2 regions of the Listeria grandensis genome follow, and region 1 is predicted to be linked to the other one. Evidence: a T-box and tRNA genes for the amino acid it is inferred to sense, from the RefSeq annotation. Region 1 holds a T-box; the other holds one or more tRNA genes.
What was found. A T-box is a leader RNA that pairs with one kind of tRNA and senses whether it is charged. The one in region 1 lies ahead of serS (serine--tRNA ligase), so its partner is inferred to be a tRNA-Ser.
Positions count from the first base shown of each region.

Region 1 (9,279 bases):
GACTGGATAATCTTTCAAAAGCTCCAAATCACCGTTCTCCATTTTGATTGTGATGTTATTTTCTGCAAAGTAGCGTTTAATAAAACCAGGATAGTAACCACCAACTTGGACGTCCGTAAAGAACAGGTTCATCTGATTTTGATGTTGCGCAAGTAAGATATCGTCTGGATTATTCGTCGCAGGATACGTTTCCATCCGCGCTAACATACAACCAATCTCGAAATCAGGATTGATCTCATGACCCAGTTTCACAACTTTCGAACTCGCGACAAACTGGTGATGCGCCGCTTGATAAGAAACTTCCAACGGGTTCTCCACGCGATCCACGACCACGCCACCACCAGTATACGGGCTAATCGCGATGATATTAATCTCATTGAAAGTCAGCCAGTACTTCACTTTATCCTTGTAACGCGTCATCACCGTTTCCGCATAACGCACATAATGATCGATAACCTCGCGGCTCGCCCAACCATTATATTTCTGCGTCAAACCGAGCGGCGTCTCATAATGCGACAACGTCACGAGCGGCTCAATCCCATACTTCACCAACTCATCAATCACATTATCGTAAAATTTCAACCCAGCCTCATTCGGCGTTAAATCATCACCATTCGGGAAAATCCGCGCCCAGTTAAACGACAAACGAAACGTCTTGAATCCCATTTCCGCAAACAACGCGATATCCTCTTTATAACGATGGTAAAAATCGACACCATCACGCTTCGGAAAACGAGCCTTCGATTTCCCCGCCAAAATTTCCTCAATCTCAGCCGAAGTCACGTCTAGCGCATGCCCATTGCCGCGCTCCTCTTTCGGAACAAATCTCACCATATCCGCCGTAGAAAGACCTTTTCCATCTAAGTCAAAACCGCCCTCTACTTGATTCGCAGCCGTAGCCCCGCCCCATAAAAATCCATCTGGAAATTGCTTTTTGATTTCAGTCATTTGTTTATTCGCTCCTCTCGATCTTGTTTACATTTTTAGTATAAGGCATGTAATGCATTACAGAGCAAGCCTAAAATAAGCCGAACCACAAAATAATTTTTGCAGTCCGGCTCGTGTTTTTAAGCTAGATCCGTACCATTACTCTCAATCACTTTTTTATACCAATGGAACGATTTCTTCTTAGAACGGTCAAGCGTACCCTTACCTTCATTATCGCGGTCAACGTAGATGAAACCGTAACGCTTCTTCATCTCGCCAGAGCCAGCGCTGACAAGGTCAATACAACCCCACGGCGTATAGCCAATCAAATCGACACCGTCCTCAATCGCTTCGCCCATTTCGCGCACGTGCTCACGCATATAATCAATCCGGTAATCATCGTTAATCGCGCCATCAGCCTCCACCGTGTCCACTGCACCAAGACCATTTTCCACGACGAAAAGTGGCTTTTGATAACGATCGTAAATCGCATTCATCGTAATACGCAGACCAAGAGGATCGATTTGCCAACCCCATTCGCTCGCTTCCAAATTAGGATTACGCAATGTCGCAAAAACGTTGCCCTCGGTCTCTTTCATCACTTCAGGATCCGCACTTGTCAGACGAGAAGAATAATAACTAAACGCCACATAGTCCACCGTATGATTTTTCAGAACGTCCAAATCGCCGTCTTCCATCACTAAATTAATGTTGTGCTCCTTGAAGAAACGCTTGCTATAACTCGGATAGTAGCCGCGCGCTTGCACATCAATGAAGAAATAACCCTCACGATCGGCTTGCATCGCTTTCCAAACATCTTTCGGATCACAGGAGAATGCATACGTCGAACCTGCCGCCAACATACAACCAACCTGATTTTCCGGATCAATCTCATGCGCCAATTTCGTCGCCATCGCAGAAGCCACCAACTGATGATGCGCCGCTTGATACTTCGCCTCTTCCGGATTCGCTTCCCCATTCACATCCATACCACCACCGAAAAACGGCAGATGCAAAATCATATTAATCTCATTAAACGTCATCCAATACTTCACTTTTCCTTTATAACGATTAAAAATAACCTCACAGAAATTCATGTAAAAATCGATACACTTGCGATTCTTCCAACCACCATACTTCTTGAAAAGTTCCACCGGTGTATCAAAATGATTAATCGTCACAACAGGTTCGATGCCATATTTCGCACACTCGTCAAACACACGATCATAAAACTCAAGACCCGCTTCGTTCGGAGTCGCATCATCGCCATTTGGGAAAATACGTGGCCAACTAATCGACAAACGGAACGACTTGAATCCCATTTCCGCAAACAACGCAATATCCTCTTTATAACGATGATAAAAATCGATCGACTCATGACTCGGATAATAATCATATTTCGTTTCCAGCGCTTTCGTCGGATTCATAACCGCATCCCAACGTCCTCCCTCAACAGACGGTAAAACATCGACAGGCGACAAGCCCTTACCATCCTCTAAATACGCTCCCTCACATTGATTGGCAGCGACCGCGCCGCCCCATAAAAATCCTTCTGGAAATGGTGATTTTGTCATAATATTTTTCTCTCCTTCTCTATTCAAAATTAGTTAATTACGCAAAGCACAATGAAATTCTAAATCGATGAATAGTGCATCACAACGGACACAACGATGCTGCGTCCCTATCCAAAATAACCGTAATCGACGGATGCAATTGTAAAATGGAAGACGGCACATCTTTCGTAATTTCACCAAAAAAGGCTTTTTTCACGATCTCCGCTTTATGCTTCCCATTCGCAAACATGATAATATTCTTCGCCTGCATCACCGCTTTTGGTCCCATTGTCACATAAAAATCAGGAACCTTCGATGCATCTCCGCCAACCTCGCCAATCAAAATCTCTTTCATTTCAGGCGTCGTCGGAACCGCAACTGTCTCATCATGAACGTCCGTCGTATCCGGCAAGTTCCCACAAAAATGGCCATCCGCGCCAATACCAAGCAAGATCACATCAAGCCCGCCGTCCGCTTTCAACCTCGCATCATGCGTCTCATAATTCGTTTCATCCAGCGCATGAATCTGCTCAGCCGGAATCCCCGCTGGCGTAAAAAACGACTTCGCCAAATTACTAATCGTCACACCAGGCTCACCAGTTCCTTTGAGCGGAATCTCATCGAAATTGTAATAGTGAACATTATCAAAATAAGATTTTCCCTTCACCTGCGGAACAAGTTGCTCATACATGCGAAGTGGCGTATTCCCAGCCGTAATCGACATATTGACACGGCGATCCTGATACATATAACCCAATAGATGCTGCCCTGCAACCGTACTCATTTCTTCATAAGAATCTGTAATAATAAATTTCAAAATTATGTCCTCCTTTTTGTTATAAACTGATCTTAATCCTATCTTACATCCTGTAATGCATTACAGAGCAAATGAAAAGCTAAACGCGAGGTTTACATACTCGCTCCGCTCCTATGCATATTGAGGTTCTAATTCAGCATAGTACGCTTCTTAAGAACCTCAACAAAACCCAAACCAACAACGATCGCGGGACACAAATGTGGCTCGTTCTCATCATCAATCTAGGTTATGCCTGGTCGTACCAGTAACAATCCATCGCTCGATCGTCATCTTTATTCAATTGCTCGATTCCGCTCCGTTACCCGGTGAATATGGAGCGTCAAATACACCCGTTCGTCCTTCGTAAGCGTCGCATGGTGCGCCTTTTGCAAATACGCGTCAATTTTCCCAGTGCACGCAAAGCTTTCTGGATACTTCACCTGCACCTGATCATACAGAAAATCATCGCCCGAATCCACAATCTCATTCCGCAATAACCGCTGTGCAAAATACTGTAAATGAGTCACAAAACGCGTATAATTCAGCGACGACTCATCCAACACTACATTGAAGTGATACGTCACAATGTTCAGCACATCCTGCACCAGTTGCGTCATATCAACCGTAGTCTTCATCGCCAGGCCATCCGTCCGCGCATTCACAATATGAAGCGCAATAAATCCCGCCTCATCCTCACCAAGCTGAATGCCTAGCCGATCCTTAATAATCTCAAGCGCCTTAAGCCCAATCCTAAACTCATCCTTGTAAAACTTCTTGATTTCCCACAACATCACATTGCGAATCACCATATTCTTCTCATAACGCGCAATTGCAAAACTAATATGATCTGTAAGCGTCAAATACACATTGTCACTGATTTTCGCATCAAAGGTTTCCTTCGCATAATTCACAATCTCATCCGCAATCTCCAAATGAATCGCTGGAATCTCGCCAAGTAAATCCATCAATTTCTCAGACAATTCCTCTGTCTCCAAAACAAAAACCTTCTCAATCACCGCATCATCAATAATATCATCCATCTTCTTCTGGAATCCAACACCCTTGCCCATGATAACAAGCTCATGTCCCTGCTCATTCATCGCCAGAGCAACATTATTATTAATCGCTTTAATAATCTTCATAGAAGCCTCCTCGCTTTCATGGACGAAAAAAATACCAATACCGCACGCGCTCACACATACAAAAAAAATACGTGCTTCCCCCGTCGACGTTGGTAATGCCTGATCGAATCAGTAACAATCCTTATCTTAAGGCTAAGTATAGCACCTTTTCGAAAGCGCTGTCAACGAGATTTTTCAAATTTATTCGAAGCTTTCCGTCTTGCTGTATAAATACGCCAATTCCATCATCGATTTGCTTACAATCTCTTCCATAGCAACGCATTTCACAGCGTCCTCTTTCCGAATAATCCGCCCAATTCGCAACCATTTTTTCGGGTTTTCCAATAGTTCCTCAAAGTGTTCCCGAACCGCCACATCCTCCAAATAATCTTGCAATCCGACAAAATTATCCGGCTCATCCTCATACGACGTCCAAACCTGATAACCCTGCGTGTCAATCCCCAATTCCCGAACCCACTCCGGCAAAAATTGCACCCACTGCACATGATCCTCATAACTTGTCACCGAATCCGCGCTTCGATACGCGTGCCACTCCAGATAAATCCGAAAATTATTCTTGTTCAGCAAAATCGCAATCATGCTCGCCGAATCCTGCCGCGACAACCCCTTATAATACGCCCAAAAATGCGACCGAACCTGCCATCCATTCGTCCAACTCTCCACTTTTGGCTTCCCAAAACCAACCGTTCCCCGCTGACACAACGCCGCAAACTCCTTCCACACGTCCCATTTTGCCTTGTACTCCGCCTTCACACCCTCAACCAACGTCGGCGTAAACTCCTTCATTTGGCGAAACTGAAAATAATCCCGATCAAAAAGCTCAAAATCTTCCTCGTAAAATCGCATTATGCCGTACTCCTTTATTCTATCTTTGTATGTCATTATACACTATTTAACGCCTAATAACCGTCAAACTATGATCCTGCATAGCAAAACAGGCCCCCTCTAGAATTAGAGAAAGACCTGCCTTCTTTGTTTATTTTTCCGGTGCCGCAATCACTTCCACGCCACCCATATAACCTTGCAATGCTTTTGGAATTGCCACAGAACCGTCCGCCAACTGATAATTCTCTAAAATCGCAGCAACCGTGCGTCCAATCGCAAGTCCAGAACCGTTCAACGTATGCACAAATTCAGGTTTCGCACCCGGCTCACGACGGAAACGAATATTCGCACGACGCGCCTGGAACGCCTCAAAATTACTACAAGAAGAAATCTCGCGGTAGCTGTCCCCACTTGGAATCCACACTTCAATATCATATTTTTTCGCAGCCGTGAATCCCAAATCCGCTGTACACATACTAAGCACACGATACGGCAGTTCCAAACGACGCAACACATCCTCCGCATTATCCGTCAATGCCTCAAGCGCTGCATAAGAGTCCTCAGGTTTCACAAACTGCACCATTTCCACCTTGTTAAACTGATGTTGGCGAATCAAACCACGCGTATCACGCCCCGCAGAACCCGCCTCAGAACGGAAACACGCACTGTAAGCCGTATACTTTTGCGGCAAGTCATCCACATTCATAATCTGATCACGATGATAGTTCGTCACCGGAACCTCCGCCGTCGGAATCAAGAAATAGTCCTCCTTCTCAATCAAGAACGCATCCTCTTCAAACTTCGGTAGCTGCCCCGTCCCCGTCATACTATCACGATTCACCATGTACGGCGGCAACATCTCATCATACCCGTGCTCCGTCGCATGCAAATCCATCATAAAATTAATCAACGCCCGCTCAAGTCTTGCTCCTAGTTTCTTATAAAAAACAAACCGACTTCCCGCAACCTTCGCCGCATTCTCAAAATCTAAAATGCCTAAATCCGTACCCAAGTCCCAATGCGCTTTTGGCTCAAACTCAAACGTCCGAACCTCGCCCCATTTACGAACCTCCACATTATCATCTTCCGTTTCACCAACCGGCGTAGACTCATGCGGAATATTCGGAATCGCCATCAAAATATTGCGCAACTTCTCATCAATCTCGTTCAGCTCAATATCAAACGTCTTAATCCGATCGCCGACCACACGCATTTCCTCAATTTTCGCATCCGCGTCCTGCTTCTCACGCTTCAACTGTGCAATTTCCTGCGAAACCTCATTACGCTGACTCTTAAGCGTCTCCACTTCAATAATCAACGTCCGACGCCGCGTATCCAGCGCACCAAACTTCTCAAACTCACCAAGATCTTCCCCACGATGCGACAACTTCTCCTTCACACCTTCAAAATCCTCACGTAATAACTTAACATCTAACATCTCAAATTCCTCCTCACAAAATGGTAGTCTCGACTCTTATTTGGTTTGAAATTCGGTCCAGTCACGTTTCGCGTAAAGAAAACTGAAGGACTAACACTGCGCTTCGCTCCGTCTTATATTTGGACTTTTAGAAAGCACAATACGCTTTCTAAAAGTCCAAACAAAAAGACCCCCAAATCTCTCCCCAAATAAAATACATGGAAAGGGACGGAAGTACCGCGTTGCCACCCTAATTGAGTCCGAGAAAATCCCGAAACTCCAGCTCGATTGATATAACGGTTCCCACCGAAGCAGATTACTCACAATTCCTCTGCTCACTCCAAGACGGATTCATAAAAGCGTTCCTACTGATTCCCACCAACCATCAGCTCTCTAAAAAGCACAACTTCTACTACTATCTCTTGTCAACGTTTTAATTCATTATTTAAGAACATTCTACCCCATAAACCCAGAATTAGCAAGCCAAATCAAAAAAACCACTACATAAAATTTGTAATTTATCTAGAAAAATCGCATTAAACAATCATCAATATAATTACCTGCAACCATGCTATAATAGGCCTACAAACAAGTTTATGATGTGGTTTGGCATCCTAGCTCAGAAAGTAGGTGGTGCCATGTTGTTCGTGGTTCATCCCAGAAAGGATAAAACATGACTGTATTTGAGTCATTGACACTAGCTATCGCGTTTGCTGGGCTAATTGTCATGATAATGAACAGTAAAAATGACAAAAAATAAAAGCCACTTTATACGCTTGACGGCTTAGTGGCTCTTGAAATATTCGGGCTGTCACCATCTTAAATGGTGTTTGTAATTGGAAGTTGTGTTTGCCGCACAGCTTCCTTTTTCACTTTCATTATAACATCTCCCCCTCCCACGCGCAAATCACTTCTTTCAAAAGTTTGTGAAATCACAAGTCTGCTTATTGGACAAACTGTAACTAGTTTGCTATAAATAGGGTGGACGTATATCTATTGAAATTCCATTTAGGAGTGATATTGTGATCCTGTTAATCGATAATTACGACTCGTTTACATACAATTTATATCAATATCTACTAGAGCTTGGCAAAGACGTTTATGTTGTGAAGAATGATCAAATCACTTTGACCGAAGTTTGTGAAATAAATCCCGAGTCTATCGTCATTTCTCCCGGTCCTGGAACACCTGATGACGCTGGGATAAGTCTAGCCATTATTCGCGAATTTAGCGGTAAGATTCCTATTCTCGGCATTTGTCTCGGCCACCAAGCCATTGTTCAAGCATTTGGCGGCGAAATTATCCGTGCACCACAACCAGTTCACGGCAAAACCTCCACTATCTCAAATGATCAAGAAGGCGTGTTTACAAGCTTAAGCGCGCATTTTGACGTGACTAGGTATCATTCTCTCATTGCTACAGAATCTAAATTCCCAACCGAATTAATCATTACTGCCAAAACCAAAGACAATCTCATTATGGCTGTCCGACACCGCGATTATCTAGTTGAAGGCGTGCAATTCCATCCCGAAGCCATTTTGACCGAACATGGACACGAGATACTGGGTAATTTTTTAAAAATGACAGAACGGAGCTATGCAAATGAAAATGCAGTTCGATTTTAACGGCAAAACACAGCTTTTCTCCTTCCCAGAAGCGATTATCCAAACGGATCAGCTAGATGACGTAATGGAGCGAATGCGCCAAGTCGAGCAAGCTGTCGATCTCGGTTACTATGTCGCAGGATATGTTGGCTATGAGGCAGCCGCAGCGTTCAACAAAAACCTGAGAACACACCCTGCTGGCAAAATGCCCTTACTTTGGTTCGGTGTTTTTCGAGAAATGCGTGAATTAGAACAGCCCAACGAAGCGTTAGCAATGCCACCCAAATTAGACTGGCAACCAACTACGGACTACACTTCTTATGCAAGCGGAATCCGTGCTATTAGGGAACAAATTGCCGCTGGAAATACATATCAAACAAATTATACAATCCGCCTACAAAGCGATTTTAAAGAAGATGATGACAAACAATTTTATGAGCAGCTGAAATCGGCACAGCAAGCGAATTATTCGGCGTATCTTTCGACAGGGCGCTTCCATATTTTATCCGCCTCACCAGAACTTTTCTTTCATTGGAAAGACGGTGTAATCAAAACCAAGCCGATGAAAGGGACAGCAAGACGAGGCATGACGTTAGAAGACGATTTCAAAGCACGCGATTGGCTCGCAGCCTCCGCAAAAAATCAGGCGGAAAACGTGATGATTGTTGATCTTTTACGCAATGATTTAGGACAAATCGCCAAACCTGGTTCTGTTAAAGTACCGCATCTTTTTGACGTAGAGCGCTATCCGACCGTTTGGCAAATGACCTCCACTGTTGTCGCCGAGACACTTCCTGAAATCCACCTGACCGCAATTTTTGAAGCACTATTCCCATGTGGCTCCATCACCGGGGCACCAAAAGTAAGCACGATGAAGCTTATCACAGAATCTGAAACCTCCCCACGAAACGTTTATTGTGGAGCGATTGGCTATGTAACACCTGATAAAGAAGCGATTTTTAATGTCCCAATTCGTACTGTCGTTATCGATACCGAGGAAAAAACAGCTGAATAC
Region 1 covers NZ_JAASUG010000005.1:33,229-42,507, forward strand. The annotation lists gene HCJ54_RS08220 (glycoside hydrolase family 1 protein) at 1-948, opposite strand, end outside; gene HCJ54_RS08225 (6-phospho-beta-glucosidase) at 1,068-2,501, opposite strand; gene HCJ54_RS08230 (glucosamine-6-phosphate deaminase) at 2,581-3,297, opposite strand; gene licT (BglG family transcription antiterminator LicT) at 3,570-4,418, opposite strand; gene HCJ54_RS08240 (HI_0552 family protein) at 4,599-5,264, opposite strand; gene serS (serine--tRNA ligase) at 5,395-6,681, opposite strand; T-box leader at 6,882-7,098, opposite strand; gene HCJ54_RS08250 (glutamine amidotransferase-related protein) at 7,683-8,285, shown strand; gene pabB (aminodeoxychorismate synthase component I) at 8,263-9,279, shown strand, end outside.

Region 2 (9,279 bases), on a different contig from region 1:
AATTCGGTGGAACCTCAGTGGGCACGATCGAAAAAATCAAAAAAACAGCAGACCAAGCGATCCGCGAATTTGAAAAGGGAAATCAGGTGGTCATAGTAGTTTCTGCAATGGGAAAATCGACAGACCGCCTCGTTGATATGGCGCTAGAAGTCAGTGATAAGCCGAGCAAGCGTGAAATGGACATGTTACTCTCGACTGGCGAGCAAGTCACAATATCGTTGCTATCCATGGCGCTCCATGAAAAAAATTATGAAGCTGTCTCCTTTACTGGCTGGCAAGCAGGCATCACAACCGAAGCTGTTGCAAGCAATGCGCGGATTCTGGATATCGATACTGAAACGATTCAAGATGCACTAGACAAAGGCCAAATCGTGATCGTTGCAGGATTCCAAGGCGTGAGCTCCGAACGAGAAATCACAACGCTTGGAAGAGGTGGCTCGGATACGACAGCAGTAGCCCTCGCCGCAGCGCTTGAGGCCGATAAATGTAGCATTTGCACAGATGTCATTGGCGTTTTCACGACCGATCCACGCTACATCAAAAAGGCGCGGAAGCTAGACCAAGTAACCTATGATGAAATGCTAGAATTGGCCAATCTAGGCGCAGGTGTTTTGCATCCGCGAGCAGTGGAATATGCGAAGAATTATCGCATCCCGCTGGAAGTTCGCGCCAGCCATGAAACCGAAGTAGGAACGATGATTGAGGAGGAAATGACCTTGGAAAATACGAAAGTCGTGCGAGGGATCGCATTTGAAGATAAAATAACCCGCGTGACGATTCACTGGGATAAAAAAGAAAACATGCGTGTATCGAAAGTGTTTACAACACTCGCAGATCATAATATTGATGTGGATATTATTATTCAAGGCATTACAGGGCTTGGCCACGGAAACCTTTCCTTCACGATTAAAACAAAGGCGCTGCTAGAGACGCTAGCGGTGTTGGAAGAATACCAAGAAGTGTTGCAATACGCGAAGCTAGAATCCGAACAGAAATTGGCAAAAGTGTCCATTGTTGGTTCAGGGATGGTATCCAATCCAGGTGTTGCGGCGCATATGTTTGAGGCATTGACAGATAATGATGTTGCCATTAAAATGATCAGTACATCGGAAATCAAGGTTTCGACCGTGGTGGATGAGAAGAAGATGATCAAAGCCGCACAAGTGTTGCATGATAGGTTTGAGTTGGAAGATTGATGGAACTGGTTAGACTACACGTTTAATGTATATTTATAATCGTATTTCTTAATGGGAGCATGTGAACGGATGTGGGTTACGGCATTCGGAAATCATGCTCTCCTTTATTTCGTTAGTTGTTTTAATCTCATCATCATATGTTGATAATAGGCACTTTCATAATGTGATACAGCATGACCAAAGGGGTAGGAAATATCACCAATATATCCACTTTCTCGCATATCTAAAACTTTTGATAGTGGGAATACTTGCATAAAAATGCTATTTAATTCGTCCCAAAACTGATTACATCTTTCTATCGTTTCGGTGGCACTATACGACATAATTTCTCTGTTAAGGTCATAGTACGTTTTCGTCAACTGACAACGATTTAATATGATTTGTTCCTCTTCCATACCATCTATTAATCGTGACTTGTATTCGCACAGCTTGGCGCGCCATTCTTGCTGATAATCTGAACGAAGATTTTGCTGAATAACACTCATTTTGCTGCTAGGCGATGTCTCCATGATTTTCCCCGAGACAAAAGAAACACTTTTTAGAGCATCCGCATAAAGATCAATAAGCAGATAATCTGGTGTAGTTTTCCTCATGGTTTTAAAAAATATTTTTTCAGAGCTCTCCTTTACAAACTGCTTTTTCTTTTTTGAAAAGGAAGTATCTGTCTCGATTTTATCTTGTTGGATAGGTACGAAAGGGGCGTGAAACCGTGTGCAAACACATTTAAAGTACGACTTATATGTTGGATTAAAGTAGGGTGCTGAATTTAGAAAATTACGACTAAAACAACTTCCATAAACAGCTATTTTTCTAACCTGTGACATTAAGTATAATTCTCCTTTCTAGATCGCGCTTTTTTATTGAAATGGGATTAATTCGCATTTATCGACAAATGGATAGAGTAAAATTTGTTAGTAGTTTGAAATTAAAAAAACCTCTGATAGTGAAGAAAATCGGAGGTTGGACTTCAATATTACAAGATATGAGCTAGCTTGTCTGTAGATAAAATATGAATAAATATTTAAATTTTATAAAAAAGATAGCGCTTTCTTAAGAAGGGAGCGGAATGAGAAGGAAAGAAGCGCAGACAATTTCAACTGGAAATAAAAAAACCACTGTTTCCAGTAGTTTCAATTAACGTCCTGAGAGGGATTCGAACCCCCGACCGACGGCTTAGAAGGCCGTTGCTCTATCCAGCTGAGCTATCAGGACACGCTATACAATTTTCACAGCCAAGTATCATTTTATGATGTATTCGCGGATTTGTCAATGGTTTTGAGTGATATTCTTAAAAAATATTCATATTACTGCAAGTTTATCCATTTTTAATAGTTTTAACTGTCTTACCCGCTGGAAAAACTTAATTGTTCTTCACTAGCGGGAATGTCTGTGTTAGCTCGGTTAATTCGATATCATCAATCGTCATAAAGCGAATTATTACGCCTTCATCTGTTGCTTCAATCAGTGTATAGGTCTTATCATGAACACGTCCTCTTGGAAGCGAAATACTACCAGGATTCAGAATAATCGTGTTATCCAGCATATCAACGCCTAGTTCATGGGAATGACCAAAGAAAACAAAATCAGCATTTAATTCACGAGCACGGTAGCGCAAATTCATCAGCGTCATTTTAATATTATACAGGTGACCGTGTGTTGTGAAGATCCGATATCCATCTACTTCGCCGACCCAATCATTCGGGTAGTCCGAACCGAAATCACAATTTCCTCGAACGGTATGGAATCCTTGCATCGCTGGATCGTCTTTTTCAAGTTCAGAATCCCCACAGTGAATCATCGCGTCAACTTTACCTTCATATTTCTCTTTTAAATGGATGAGACAGTCGCGTTCGTGATGACTGTCACTGACTACTAGTAATTTCAAATTATTCTCCCCCATCTTCGTTACTTTCCTATTATACAATCTTTTCAAGCAATTGGTCTATATTTTTCGCAACTTTTTCTAAAGCTTTTCCGCGATGGCTTATTTTGTTTTTCTGGTCAGGGGTAATTTCAGCCATAGATTTATCAAATTCAGGAAGGTAAAAGAGGGGATCGTAACCAAATCCGTTTTTGCCTTGTGGTAACGCTAAGATTTCTCCTTCACATTCTCCTGTGAAAAATTGCGTTGCTTCGCCAGGAAATGCAATAGCAAGTGTGCAGTGGAAACGAGCTTGGCGCGCCGATTTTGGCACGTCTCTGAGCTCTTTCATCAGCTTTTCGTTATTATCGGCATCATTATGTTGGTTTCCTGCATAGCGCGCAGAATAGACGCCTGGCGCGCCGTCTAAAGCATCGACGATCAATCCTGAATCGTCGCCAATCACGACCTGCCCAATTTGATTAGCTACTGTTTCGGCTTTTAACGCTGCATTCTCAGCGAATGTCGTCCCAGTTTCTTCAATTTCACCAATCTCCGGAAAATCAGCCAGTGTCAAAATTTCAATGCCATGTGCACCGAATAACTTCTCAAATTCCTGCGCTTTGCCTACGTTGTTTGTCGCAATGACCAACTTTTTCATTGTTCGACGCCTCCGATCAAACCCGCTGTCGCACCGAGTATTTCTTTTTGCAAGGTCACGAGTTCTCCAATTCCTTTTTTGCCCAGAGTTAAAAGTTCGCTTAACTCGCTTTCGGAAAATGTTGCTTCTTCGCCGGTTCCTTGGAGTTCGACAAAACGTCCAGCGCCAGTCATCACGAGATTCATGTCCACAGCCGCTGCACTGTCTTCTACGTAGTTCAAATCAAGCGCTGTGTCGCCATTTTCAAGTAAGCCCACACTTGTTGCAGCAAGGAAATCTTTGATCGGGAATTTTGCAAACGGAGCCGCTTCGTGTAGTTTGGTAATCGCGAGTGCCATCGCCACAAAAGCGCCAGTAATAGAGGCAGTCCGCGTTCCACCATCTGCTTGAATTACATCACAATCCAGCCAAATAGTGCGTTCTCCAAGCGCGTCTAAATCGACAACAGCACGCAAAGAACGGCCAATCAGCCGTTGGATTTCCATCGTCCTTCCTGTTACTTTTCCTTTAGAGGATTCACGGATATTCCGGCGTTCCGTTGCACGAGGCAACATCGCGTATTCCGCAGAAACCCAGCCGCGACCTTCTCCGCGCATAAATGGTGGTACCCGATCTTCCACAGATGCGGAACAAATCACTTTCGTATCGCCGACTGTAATTAAAATCGAGCCTTCTGGATGCTTTATGTACCCAGGAATCATTTCAACTTGGCGTAATGCATCTTTTTCTCTTCCATCAAATCTCATGTCTAACACCCTTTTCATTTCCTAATTTAATATGTTCCACCTGCATGTCAGGAATATCTAACCAATCTTCCGCAATATCTTGAAAAATAGAGACCGAGCCAGTCGTGAAAAACCGGTGATTCACACCGATGTCGTCATGGTCTAAAAGGTCATGATAATCCAGTAAAGCGCTGACTTCACTCGCCGTTTCCTCTCCAGAATTTATGACAGCAACATCCGATCCCATAAAATTTTCAATCAATGTTTTGAGTAGCGGATAATGTGTACAGCCAAGAATGATCGTATCAATTTTGGTGCTTTTTAATGGTAGGAGAGACTCTGCAACGATTTTTTTAGCGATCGCGCTTTTATATTCACGGCTTTCAACGACAGACACAAATTTGGGGCAGGCGAGCGAATCAACTTCTACACGCCGGTTCAGCCCTCTTAGAGCCTTCGGGTAAGCCATGCTTTGAACCGTCCCAATCGTGCCGAGTACGCCGATGCGGTTGTTGCGACTTGCCTTTAATGCTGCTCTTGAACCAGGCTGAATGACGCCGATAACCGGGATATCTAATTTTGCCCGAATGTCAGTTAATGCTGCCGCGGTCGCGGTGTTACAAGCGATGACGAGCATTTTTATATTGCGATCGACGAGAAAATTCGTCATTTCCCAAGTAAATTGATTTACTTCCTTACTATCACGCGGTCCATACGGGCAACGTGCGGTGTCACCGAGATAATATATTTGTTCGTGGGGGAGCTGTTTCAGGACTTCTTTAACAACCGTCAGTCCGCCAACACCCGAATCAATAAAACCAATTGCTCTTTTCACACGTTTCGCCTCAATTTCTTTATTTTCATCTTCTTATTAGTATACTATAGTTTTACATTATACTCTCCATTTTCGTATTTTTTAAGCGTTTTCGCAAGTTTTTTGATGGATTTTCAGTTTTTTTTTGCGAATTTTATAGGTTGATGTTTCTATTTTGCGGGTTTTCTGGGTATAATAAACAAAGAAGAAAGCGGGGTATTGTAAATGGCAGAAAATGAAGAAATTGTAAACGAAAAAATGATACCAGTATTTGGCTACGAACTAATTCGCGATACGCTGTTGCCAAATGTGTTAGGTGAAGAGGCGCCGCATATTTTATATTGGGCTGGCAAAGAACTCGCGCGGAAATACCCGTTAGAGACGCTAGATGAGCTTGCGGACTTTTTTGCGCGAGCTTCGTTTGGAGACCTCGCAGTGACTACCGAAAAGAAAGATGAAATGCATCTGATTTTAAGTGGCGAAATGGTCGCTTTACGCCTAGACAATGACAGCAATGTGATATTCAAACTCGAAGCTGGCTTTATCGCCGAACAAATCCAGCATCAAAAGAAATTGTACACAGAGAGCTATGAGGAAGTCGATAAACGTAAAAAGACAGTCAAAATCATTGTGAAATGGGATCGTAAAGAAATTGTTTCCGATGGAGAAATTGTCAGTTAAATTTAAACGGCAACAGGTATTCTAAAAGCGCGATGGAATACCTGTTTTCATTTGGAGGGAAGGGCACATGGCGCATAATAAAAAAATTCCTAAAACCAATGTTGGCAGAATTTTAGATCAAAAAAAGATAGCTTACGAATTGCATCAAATTCCATTTCACGATAAACACATGGATGCCGTCACGGTGGCGCATGATTTAAACGTACCGCCGGACGAAATCTATAAAACATTGGTGACAAAAGGAGACAAAACGGGTATCGTCGTGGCGTGTATTCCAGGGAATGAAGCATTAGATCTGAAACAATTAGCCAAGGCAAGTCATAATAAAAAGATAGAGATGTTACCGATGAAAGACTTGGAAGCAACGACAGGATACATACGTGGCGGTTGTTCACCGATTGGCATGAAAAGGCTATTTCCAACTTTTATCGCAGATCAGGCAATGTCACAAGACAGTATTTTAATCTCCGCGGGAAAAAGAGGTTTTCAAGTAGGCATCAATCCGTATGACTTAGCGAAAGCAGTCAATGCCTCGTTTGTCTCAATAAGCAATAAAGACGCCCATCATTCGCGCATTTGATGGGCGTCTTTACATTCGAAAATTAGAATAAAAAAACAGATCTATGATTAACATAGATCTGTTTTCACACATATTATTTAAAAAGGAGGAAGAGGGATTCGAACCCCCGCGCGGTCTTACCCGCCTGTCGGTTTTCAAGACCGATCCCTTCAGCCAAACTTGGGTATTCCTCCATAAGCACAAGAATTATTGTATCATGAAAATGTTGGTTTGCCAAGATATAAATCAACATTTTTTCATAAATTTTTCAACCGAGTGCTTTATTGCCAGAAAGAAGCGATAAAGTAGCTAAAAGATATTGCATCCAATTAGAAATAAAAGTACAATAATCGTATGTCTTATAACCAAAAGGTGGAGAATAATGCATGAAAAGCTGATATCAACGGAAATAACGAAGCTCTTAGCAAAGGAGATTTTTCGGTTTGCTGATTTTTGGTTTGACAATTATTATACAAAAAATCTAGCCAGGGAAATTTTACGACAACATCCGGATTTCATTGCAGTGTACCGACCTCGTATTGTAGCGACTGTGGCCAATAGCTTGAAGGCAGTTAGTGGGGGGAGCTACTCACAATTAGACTACTATAATCTAGGGAAAACAGAGGCGCAAAATGGGCTGACTGTGGCAGATGCTATCCGCAATCGCTATTCTTTTGAAGAGGCAACAGAAACCTTCCTAAAAAAACGTAACGAGGAAAGCTCATTAGGTATTGCAAAGCAAGAAATTGATTACTATATGGAAGAACTGAATGATTTTCATGAAATAATCATGCCGCTTATCTTACAGGGGTACACGCATCATTATGGGTACGCAAAAAAACGATAGGATCTGATTCCCATCGTTTTTTATCTTAGCCGTTAACTGCGCTAGGGTCCATATAGACAACTTCCCAAAGGTGTCCATCAATATCTTGGAAGCTCCAGCTATACATGAAACCTTCGTCCGTTTTATCGTTAGAAACCGTCCCGCCAGCAGCAAGGGCTTTTTCAACAATTTCGTCTACACCAGCGCGATCATCTGCGGAGATGGCGATTATCGCTTCTGTTGTTTTTGTTGAATCCGCAATTTCTTTTTTCGTGAAATTTTGGAAGAATTTTTCGACAAGTAACATGATGAACGTATTTTCATTCAAGATCATGCATGTTGCGTTTTCGTCTGTAAATTGAGGATTAAATTCGAAACCAAGCGCAGTGAAGAATTCCACCGACTTATCAAGATCTTTTACTGCTAAATTAACAAAGAGCATTTTTGGTTGTGTTGCCATTTTTCTACCTCCTTTATTTTATATATAATAGTATACCCGAACTCACGATTTTAAGACACCAATAAACTCATCAAGCTTTGTACGATCCTTCATTTGCGTACTACATGCTATGCTGTCTGCGCAAATATATTGTCCCACTGCACGATATTGATCGGTATTCCCCTTTGTTTTAATATCTGCTTTAAATAAACCGACACGCCCATTTTCGTGGCAAAAGGCGCAGATACCTTTTTTTGCTATAGGTGTGAAATTACCTTGTATGCCAGTTAATTGCTCTTTATATGGAGCGATAATAAATTTCTTCTGTGCGCCAGTGTCATTCCAGCCTAGAAATACAAGTCGTGCCATTTCCTCGGGTGATATTGTCGGAGCTTTCAATTTCTTCGCTTTCGGAAAGAGTTTTTTCACAACCGCGTCATCAATGGTAGGGAAGGGGAGGAGAAAATCTTGTAATGTTGCATCATACTTTTCTAAATGCTCTTCGGAGCGAATATGGAAAATCTCTCCGATTAGTTGCTCTTGCTCGCTGTCCAATGTATCGAAAATAGCCGTTGCTTTATCAATACATGAAAACCGAAGTGCATTTTTGACACCTTCATCATTTGTATTTTGAGCGCCATAAAAAGCGTTCATCGCCTGTTTTAAAATGAAATGGTAATTCACATTTGTTATAAATGGTTTCATGGTTTAACTCTCCTTTTGCGTTCCCTGGAAGAAAAAACGCTCGGTTAAGGCGATAATCTGATCTTCCAATACGCCTTCTTGTAATAGATGATCAAAGATAGCAGGATCAAATAAATGAATAAAATACGAAACTAGAAATGTAGTCGGATAGACAGAATCAAGTATGTTCTGTGTTTGCAAATGCTTAAAAAGAATTGCCAACTCCTCGTAAATCTTCTCGAAAATGGAAGTGAGCTCTGTTTTCTTTGTCCTATCAGGCTTATTTTGTAACACTAAAATGAAATAGGGGTTGCGACTAATCGTGTGAATCAGTGTTTTGATACGCAATGTGCTGTCATCCACATTGATCATTGTCTCGCGCATCATTTTAAGGAAATTCTGGGCATTACGCTCTAAAATTCGAGCAATGATCGCATCTTTGTTTGTGAAATGATTATAAAGTGTTCCCTTAGAAATACCAACAGCAAGAGCCAGTTCATCCATATTAATCGTACCGTCCATGTTTTGTGTTAGCATTGTTTCAGCCTGTGCTAGTATTAGCTGTTCTCGGTCGTATTTTTGCTGTTCCTTCCAATTCATTTAGAGCTCTCCTTTAAACGCGAGTCATATTTTGACTTCGGAGTCATTTTATAAAGTTAGTATAAAATGAAATGGTTAAAAAGTCAACAGCGCACTGGTCAAACCTTGTAGATTCTGATAGGATATGAAAGAAAAGGAGGGATTGAATTGTCAGAAGAAGCAGGGAATATTACTTTTAAACAAGGCGTTCGGGATTGTATTCCAACGCTACTAGGATACATAAGCATTGGTAT
Region 2 covers NZ_JAASUG010000002.1:205,373-214,651, reverse strand. The annotation lists gene HCJ54_RS03670 (aspartate kinase) at 1-1,196, shown strand, start outside; gene HCJ54_RS03665 (DUF6270 domain-containing protein) at 1,301-2,020, opposite strand; tRNA gene HCJ54_RS03660 (tRNA-Arg) at 2,335-2,408, opposite strand; gene HCJ54_RS03655 (metallophosphoesterase) at 2,557-3,081, opposite strand; gene HCJ54_RS03650 (XTP/dITP diphosphatase) at 3,113-3,718, opposite strand; gene rph (ribonuclease PH) at 3,715-4,464, opposite strand; gene racE (glutamate racemase) at 4,454-5,278, opposite strand; gene HCJ54_RS03635 (YslB family protein) at 5,483-5,938, shown strand; gene ybaK (Cys-tRNA(Pro) deacylase) at 6,006-6,518, shown strand; tRNA gene HCJ54_RS03625 (tRNA-Ser) at 6,602-6,691, opposite strand; gene HCJ54_RS03620 (hypothetical protein) at 6,880-7,344, shown strand; gene HCJ54_RS03615 (VOC family protein) at 7,370-7,783, opposite strand; gene HCJ54_RS03610 (FusB/FusC family EF-G-binding protein) at 7,826-8,467, opposite strand; gene HCJ54_RS03605 (TetR/AcrR family transcriptional regulator) at 8,471-9,046, opposite strand; gene HCJ54_RS03600 (AzlC family ABC transporter permease) at 9,194-9,279, shown strand, end outside.
Region 2: it encodes a tRNA-Ser, which carries the amino acid that the T-box ahead of serS (serine--tRNA ligase) is inferred to sense. The anticodon was not compared.